DNA from 2 places in the Bifidobacterium eulemuris genome. Region 2 is predicted to be linked to the other one. Evidence: riboswitches for the same ligand, from Rfam matches in the RefSeq annotation. Region 2 holds a riboswitch; the other holds the start of a gene.
What was found. Region 2 has a riboswitch for thiamine pyrophosphate ahead of BE0216_RS11040 (hydroxyethylthiazole kinase). Riboswitches for the same ligand answer to the same signal wherever they lie in the genome.
Positions count from the first base shown of each region.

Region 1 (4,422 bases), 110 kb from region 2:
CCGACAAGGACCCGAACCCCGACAAGCTCTACTTCCGCATCATGATCGCGGCCGTATGGATCGCGCTGATCCCGCTGGTCGGCAAATACGTGATCCTGGCGATCTCCGGACTGCTGATCGTAAGCGTGTCGACCAACTTCCTCATCGTCGCGGCCTTCGTCAGCTGCATGGTCATCTTCGTGCCGCCGCTGTTCCTGCTCGGCACCGTGACCGCGGGCCTGAACAAATTCGCCACCGACTCGCTCGAGGACAACGCCTCCGTGGTCGGCCGGCTTTCCGCATGCAACACCATCGGCTCGATCCTCGGGACCTTCCTGCCCACCTTCGTGACCATCCCCGCCGTGGGCACCTTCGTGACCTTCCTGATCTTCTCGGGCGTGCTGCTGGCCATCCCCCTGGTCTACTTCATTTCCATCCGCGCCCGCCGCGTCGCCTGCGTCGTCTCAACGGTCGTCTTCGTGGCCACCTCCTGCGTCTCGCCCTTAAGCGGCTTCGCGTTCTGGGAGACGAACCTCGCCTACGAGGGCGAGTCGATCTACAACTATCTGCAGGTCAAGAACCTCTCCGACCGCACGATCCTGTCCACCAACGTGCTGTTCGGCGTGCAGTCCGTCACCATGAAGGACGAGGGGCTCACCGGCATGTACTACGACACGGCCCTCGCCGCCCCCGCGCTCGCCGACAACGCCGACTCCGCCCTGATCCTCGGCATGGGCACCGGCACCTACGCGCGTCAGCTCAGGCAGTATTACCCGGATATGGAGATCACCGGTGTGGAGATCGACGAGAAGATCACCGAACTGGCGGGGGAGTACTTCGATGAGCCGGCCGACGTGCCCGTCTCCACCTACGACGGACGCGCGTGGCTCGCCGCCAGCGACGAAACCTACGACGTGATCATGGTCGACGCGTATCAGGACATCACCATACCTTTCCAGATGAGCTCGGTCGAGTTCTTCGAGATGGTCAAGGAGCACCTGAACCCCGGCGGTGTGATGGTGGTGAACATGAACATGATCTCCGACGGCGAAGGCTCGATCAACGAGGCGCTCACCGACACCATCGCCAGCGTGTTCGGCGAACGCAACATGCTCACCGCCGACGTGCCGAACACCACCAACCGCGAGTTGTTCGCCAAAACCATCGGCGAGGACAAGTCCACCAAGGGCGCGAGCGACATCAAACGCGACGCCAAGGCGATTCCGCTGCGCTCCACCACCTATATGCGCACGCACAGCGACGAGCTCAAATGGGAGATGGACGAGGTGGCCGCGCGTTTCGAGGAGGTCGACGAGCCGGACGCGGATTCGACCATCCTCACCGACGATCAGGCGCCGGTCGAGGTGCTGGGCATGCGCGCCATCGACCAGCTGATCGAGGAGGAGGCCGGACCTTACCGCGAGATCCTGCGCGAGGAGGGCATCACCGGTCTGATCGACGCGTTGAGCTGAAAATCGGCGTGCCGATTCGCGCCCGTTGTATCCGTGCCGTGGTAGGCTACCGACCTGTCAAGCACGGGTGCTCGCATGGCGAGCTGAGAGAGGTCAATCCTCGACCGTAGAACGTGATCCGGTTAGTACCGGCGAACGAAGTTCTTGATGTGGCCGCCCATAATGGCACAGGCCATCTCAAACCCCTGCTTGGTGGAAAACGCAAGCCTGAAAAGGGGTATCTCATATGACATCATCCGAACAAGCTCAGCGCCCGGACCTGCGTTGGCGCGTGACCGACATCACCACCACGGCGGTCATCGCCGTCGCCTCCGGCCTGGTCTTCTGGGGCGCGGGCCTGATTTCCGAGCCGTTGGGATCCATGCTGGCGATCGTGCCGGGCATGCAGGCTCTGATATACGGCGTGTTCTATTTCGCCGGTCCGTTGGCCGCGGTCATCGTACGCAAGCCCGGCGCGGCGTTGTTCTGCGAGCTCGTCGCGGCCATGGTGGAGGCGGTGATCGGCAGCCATTGGGGAGGCGCCGGCACGATCCTGCCCGGCATCGTCCAAGGTTTGGGAGCGGAACTGGCCTTCTTGTTCTTCGCCTACCGCATGTGGAACATCGGCGTCACGATGCTCGCCGGCGCACTGTCTGCCGTGGGAGGCGTCATCGTCTCCTACTTCCTGTACAACGTGGGCATGTCGCTGCTTGATCCGTACATGGTGGTGAATCTCCTGTGCAACGTGATCTCCGGTGCTGTGATCGCCGGGGCGCTGACCTGGTGGCTGTACAAGGCCATCGCCGCCACCGGCGCGTTGGACCGTCTCGCCGGAGGTCGCGACGCGAGGGTGATCGCGTGAGAAAGGCGAACGGACTCGTCATGGCAGACGAAGGCGGCGCGCATGGACAACATTGAGGGCGATCCGCAGCTGGACATCGTCGCGCAACGGTGGTCGGACATCACGTTGGACGAGGCCGGGCGGGTGCTTGCCGCGCTGGACCGTCCGTTGCATGCGAGCCGGATCGTCTCTCACAGCGGGCGTCCGACCGCGGCAGGCTCTCTCGTGCTGACGGAAGAGGGCGACGTCGTGTTCGTCAAGCGTTACGCGCGCTCCGTGCGCGACGCTGAAGGAATAGCGCCGTACCACCGTTTCGTCGCGCATCTCATCGCGCATGGGGTGCAGGCGCCGCCGTTCCTGCCGTTTTCGCCACAGACGCCTGGCGCGCGGGGAACCACGCTGAGCATCGCCGACGCCGTATACGAGGTGAGCCGTCAGGGGCGGGGCGAGGACCGGTATGTCACGGCGTTGACGTGGGAGCCTCCGCGATCGGTCGGCGAGGCCGAGGCGCTGGGCGCGTTCGTCGCGCGGATGTCGTTGGCGGCCGAGGGGTTCGACGAGCCGCGTCGCGCGGTTCCCGATCCCTTCCAGAACCGGTTCGGCCTGTTCGCAAGCGCCGACCTCGACGAGGCGTTGGACGCCTGGCTGGAAGAACGCCCCTCCGTGGCGGAATATCTGGCCATGACCGAACGCGATATCCACCGTGATTTGGAACGGCACCGCGTGTGGGCGGAGCGCGTGGCGTCGCGCTACGGGCGTCTCGACGCGTGCTGGACCCACGGGGATCCGCATATCTCGAACTTCCTGTGGCAGGGCGACGCTCCCGTTTCGGTGTTCGACTTCGGCCTGGCCGACCGCAACACCGCCTTGTTCGATCTGGTCCAGACGTTGGAGCGTCACGCCATCCAATTCATCGACATCGCCAACGGCCATGACGACTCCTGTCGTCCCGACATCGCCGACGCCATCGTGCGCGGCTATCATCGGGTGCGTCCGCTGGACGACGACGAACGGGCGTTGATCACCGACATGCTGCCCGTCAGCCAATCCGAGGCGTCGCTGAATTGGATCGCCTACTACATGAAGGGCACCGGACGCGTCGAGGACGCCGCATGGTGCTACGACACGTCGCTGCTCGGCCACACCGCATGGTTCCATCGCGATGCCGGCCGCCGTTTCCTCGACGCCCTGCGGGGCTCGCTGGACGCGCTGGACTAGCCGGGCGGCGCCCCAGACCACAACCGATACCCGATATCCATCAACGATCAAACCGATAAGGAGCAAACACCGATGTTGCGAGTACGACTGGAATATGTGCATCCCTGGACCAACCACGCCGGCATGTACCTGGCGCGCGAGCGCGGACTGTACGCCGAGCGCGGCCTTGACGTGGAATTCACCAGCGGCGACTTTTACCGCGGCGATCCGGCGTATCTGCTGGCTCGAGGCGAGGTGGACATCGCCCTGGTGAGGCTGAACCAGCTGCTGTTCCACCAGCAGGGCGAATCCTCGCTGATCTCGTTCGCGGTGATGAACCAGTGCCAGATCGGCGGCGTGATCACCAACTCGTCCACGGGCATCACCCGCTTCCGCGACCTGGAGGGCAAGCGCGTGTGCATTCCGATGGGCGTCAAGCGTCTGTACACCGAATTGCGCCAGGCCGTCGAAAAGGACGGCGGCGACTTCTCCAAACTCATCACCATCGATCCCGGCGAATGGGAGCCGGATATCCGCAGTGTGGAGCGTGGCAAATTCGACGCGTTCATCAATGTGGCGTGGTGGGAGCCCTACCAGGGTTCGGGCTCCTTCGACGAGCTGGTGGTGCTGCCCTTCGATGACATCGACGTCGCGCCGCACCATTCCTACTATGTGTCGGTCAGGCGCGATCTGTTCGACCGCAATCCGCGTCTGGTGCGCGACTTCGCCGCCGCCACCGCGCAGGGCTATGCGATGGCCCGTGAGGATCCCGACGCCGCCGTGCGTGCGTTGCAGCCGTCGCTGTGCCATATCGATCCCGAGGTCATCGCCGCCTCGCTGCGCGCGGTGACGCCTTCGTGGTTCGACGCTCGGGGCGATTGGGGCACCGCCGACCTGTCCATGGTGCGCGGCTATACGCAGTGGATGGGGGAGAACGGCCACCTGAGCGTGCCG
Region 1 covers NZ_CP062938.1:2,823,195-2,827,616, forward strand. Annotated here, with positions in the region: gene BE0216_RS11470 (spermidine synthase) at 1-1,451, shown strand, start outside; TPP riboswitch at 1,505-1,610, shown strand; gene BE0216_RS11475 (ECF transporter S component) at 1,678-2,292, shown strand; gene BE0216_RS11480 (phosphotransferase enzyme family protein) at 2,335-3,489, shown strand; gene BE0216_RS11485 (ABC transporter substrate-binding protein) at 3,562-4,422, shown strand, end outside.
Region 1: it holds a riboswitch for thiamine pyrophosphate, as region 2 does, so the genes downstream of both, BE0216_RS11475 (ECF transporter S component) here and BE0216_RS11040 (hydroxyethylthiazole kinase) in region 2, are expected to answer to the same signal.

Region 2 (4,422 bases):
GTGCGCAGCATCATATTGAAGTCGCGAGGCTCGGTCCACTGGCCGCGGGTGCCGCAGTCGGGGCAGACGATGTCAGCCATGCCGTTCTCGGGAAGCTTGTCGCCGTGCTTCTCGGCATAGGACTCCTCGAGTTTGTCGGCGCGGTTGCGCTTGTGGCAGTTGAGGCACTCGACGAGCGGGTCGTTGAACACACTCACATGGCCGGAGGCCACCCACACGGCCGGAGGCAGGATGATGGAGGTGTCGACGCCGACGACGTCGGGGCGGGTGGTGACCATGAAGCGCCACCATTCGCGCTTGATATTGTCCTTCAGAGCCACGCCGAGGGGGCCGTAATCCCAGGCGGAACGGGTGCCGCCGTAGATTTCGCCGGCGGGGAACACGAATCCGCGACGCTTGGCGAGGGAAACGACTTCATCGAGTTTGGATTGAGCCACAATGCACCTTCTGGTTTGAACGGTTTGGGTCTTGGGTTAACCATTGAAGAATACCCGCACACGGTGACACCCGAACGCATGGTGCGATGTTCGGCCCATGGTGCGGCGCCTTTCCATGGTGAGGTAGCGATGGCGGAATATCAGGCCACCGCACCATGGAACCAGCGCACCATGAGCGCCCTCTAATGGCAAGGGCGGGTCAGCGGCTGCCAGGGGTCGAGTTCCGCGGGCTCGGCGTGCAGCAGTTCGCGCGTGGCGGCGTCGAGATAATCCTTGCGGATCACCAATTCGATGACGAACTGGTCGAACCACGAGTCGGAGGCCACATAATAGCCGTCCTTGCCGTTGTCCTTGCCCCAGCTGTTCTCGACCTTCCAACGGTTCGGCTTGCCGTCGGCGTCAAAATTGACGCCGGTCAACGTCATGGCGTGGTTGCTCGGGCGGTCGCCGTATTCAAGTCCCGTGGCCTTGTCGAAGGTGAATTCGGTGCCGAACAGCTGGTCGACGCGCACGCTGTCGCGGTCGAACACGCCTTCCTTGCGCAGGGCGAACTGCATGCAGTCGCAGGCGAACCAGATCGGATGCCCGGCGACGAGCTGGTCGACCGCGGCCTTCTTGAATACGTCGAGCGGCAGGTTGATGAATTCCATATCGCCGGCCTCCGCCACATTCGCGGAGAAACGGACGCGGTAGCGCGTGGAGAACGGGGTGCGTTCCATCGGCGCGTTGCAGAGGGTCACGAAGTCGTTCACATCCACCGGCACGTATTTGCGGGCGAATTCCAGCGGGGTGATGCCGGTTTCGCGGATCTGCCGGCGAGTGTCCTTGCCGGTTTTCGGCTGCTCGTCGACGTTCTTCGCCTCACCTGAGGGTTCACCGGACTTACCCGTGTCGTCGCCGTCGCCTTTGACCCGGGCGAGGAAGTCGAACGTCGCGGGCGGCTCGCCGAGCGCGATCGCGCAGATACGGTATACGGTCGCCATGTCCTCGTGCTTGATCTGGCGCAGGGCGTCGATCGTCTCCCCCGCCGCATGGCGGGCGCGCAGGTCGGCGGCGAACTCGCGCAGTTTGGTGTTGAGATACTGCTTGAACGCTTCGGAATCACGGGAGTTCTGGGATTCGGGATATGCCGACTTCGGCACCAGACCGTATTTGTTCACCAGCGCGGCGAACATCTGCCACCATCCGCCGTCGTCGGAGGGGCCTTCGTTGATTGCCGCGAACACGCGGGAGTCGACCGGTTCGTCAAGCGTGGCGAGCACGTTCTCCAGATAGGTGTTGGACTTCTCGATCGCGTCCCAGAAGAACAGATACGTTTCCGAGAATTCGAAATCCTCGAGATTCCAGCGGTGCATCAGCTCGTAGCGCAGCGTGTTCAGCGAGGCGAACATCCAGCAGCGGCCGGAACGCTCCTGGTTGGTGATGCTCCCCTGCTTGAGTTCCACCGAGAAATCCCGCGGAAGATTACGCAGCCCTTGATAGTCGGTCGCGGCCTTGAGCACGCCGGACGACACGGCGGCGTTCGCGGCCACCAGATTCGCCCGGTCGGCGTTGAACGCGCGGGAATATTCACGCAGCCGCTCGGCATCCACGGCTTTGGCCGTCGTGCCGTTATGTTCGTTCGTCTCGTTCATCGATTGAGCTCCTGACGTCGTCGTGATATGAACTCCATCACACTACGGCACCGGATGACGGTGTTCAAAACAACGCGATAACCAACGCGCATGTCGAATCGCCGCCGTTGCAGCGAGCCGACCCGTCGTCCGGTTATGGCGTTGTCGTTGACGCCGCCGTCCCTGTCCATACGCGCTCCTACCGTGAAAACAAACATAACAACGCAGGGGAACTCCGGGAAGCTCGGAGTTGAGAGTGGCCCAAGGCCTGACCCTTAGAACCTGTTGGTTAAGACCATCGTAGGGAGCAGTGATGAGCAACGACTCTACTCGTTGCGGCAATGCCGCATATGCAACAACCCAGATTTCGGCCGACGACCCGTTGCGCACGCGTATCGCCGAAGCCGTGCGGTCCGTGAGAAACACCACGCCGCTGGCCCAATCCTTCACGAATTTCGTGACCATCAATCTTGTGGCCAACGCGCAGCTGGCATCGGGCGGCACCGCCGCGATGAGCTTCCTGCCCGACGATATCGTGGATACGGCCCAGATCGCCGGTGCCACCTATATCAACGTGGGCACGTTGCTGCCGTTCTACAAGGATGCATTGCCGGATATCGCCGAGCGGCTCGCGCATCTTGGCAAGCCGTGGGTGCTCGACCCGGTGGCGGCGGGCATCGGCACGACGCGCACCGCGATTCTCCAGTCATTCCGTGACTATCCGCCGACCATCGTGCGCGGCAACGCGTCGGAGATCATCGCATTGGCCGACATGTGGGGATTGAACGACAACGTGGGGGACGCTTACCCAAGCAGCAGGCCGGCCGGCGTGGAATCCGTCGATGACGTGGATTCCGCGACCGGCGCGGCCTTGCGTCTGGCCCGTCATCTCGGCCGTCATACGGGTAAGGCCGCCGTGGCGGTGTCCGGAGAGGTCGATCTGGTGACCGACGGCGAGCATGTCTACCGTCTGCCCGGAGGCAGCGCGATGATGACGAAGATCACCGGTGCGGGATGTTCGCTGGGCGGCGTGACCGCCACCTATCTCGCGGTCGCCGACCCGTTGACCGCCTCGATCGCCGCGTCGTCGCTGTTCAACCGCGCCGGCGAGATCGCCGAAGGCTCGTCCCACGGTCCGGGATCGTTCCAGGTCGAATTCCTCGACGCGCTGTGGAATGTGACCGACGAGCAGATCGCCGCCTCCCCCATACTCGTGACGCGTTGATCGGCAGGGAGCACATCATGACCAACGATTACCCCTACGCTTCGATGCGCGAGAGCTTCGACCTGTCCGCCTATCTGGTGCTCGGCCCCGACGATTGCAAGGGACGTCCGCTGACCGACGTCGTTGACCAGGCGCTTGCCGGCGGCGCGACCTTCGTCCAATTGCGCGCCAAAAACGCGGATGCCGGGGAACTGACCGAGATGGCGCGTGACATCGCGCAGATCATCGAAGACAACGACAAATCCGATTCGGTGACGTTCGTGATCGACGACCGCGTGGATGTGGTGTGGCAGGCACGCCGCAAAGGCATCAAAGTGGACGGCGTGCATATCGGCCAGACCGATATGGAACCGGTCCAGGCACGCGCGCTGCTCGGAGACGACGCCATCGTCGGCCTGTCCGCGCAGACCGAACGTCTGGTCCGACTGATCAACGAGCTGCCGGACGGATGCATCGACTACATCGGCGCCGGTCCTCTGCACTACACCAGCACCAAGCCGGAGGCGGCGGTCGTCGAGGACGACGGCGCGAAGCACACGCTCGACGAGACGCAGGTCAATACGATCTGCTCCGCCTGCGACTTCCCCGTGGTGGTGGGAGGCGGCGTGAAGGCCGACGACATCCCCATGCTGGCCGGCACCAAAGCCGCCGGCTGGTTCGTCGTTTCCGCCATCGCGGGCGCTCCCGACCCCGAGGCCGCCACCCGCGAACTGGTCGCGCGGTGGAAGGCCGTGCGCGGCGACGCCAAACACGGCTATGCCAAACGCGTCTCCAGCTCACAGGTCGTGTCTGACGGTACCGACCATCGCGTCCAGCCGGCCGCCTCGAAACCGGAAAAACCGTTCACCAACGCGAAGGAGGCCAAGGAGGCCGCCAAACTCGCCAAGCAGCAGCGCGTCGACATCGCCGCCCGCGGGTCGGCGCAACGCGACAAGGCGCATATCCGCAAAACCAGAACGGTGCGTTTCGAGAACGAGCACGGCTCGTACGATCTGGAAGTGCCCTACACCGAGATTAAGCTCTCCGACACCCCCGGCGTCGGCCCGAACCCGCCGTTCATCGACTACAACACCGAAGGACCCTCATGCGATCCGAAGGAGGGGCTCGCGCCCCTGCGTGAACGGTGGATCCTCGACCGCGGCGACGT
Region 2 covers NZ_CP062938.1:2,715,870-2,720,291, reverse strand. Annotated here, with positions in the region: gene BE0216_RS11050 (glycine--tRNA ligase) at 1-437, opposite strand, end outside; gene BE0216_RS11045 (C1 family peptidase) at 620-2,071, opposite strand; TPP riboswitch at 2,267-2,374, shown strand; gene BE0216_RS11040 (hydroxyethylthiazole kinase) at 2,364-3,275, shown strand; gene thiC (phosphomethylpyrimidine synthase ThiC) at 3,293-4,422, shown strand, end outside.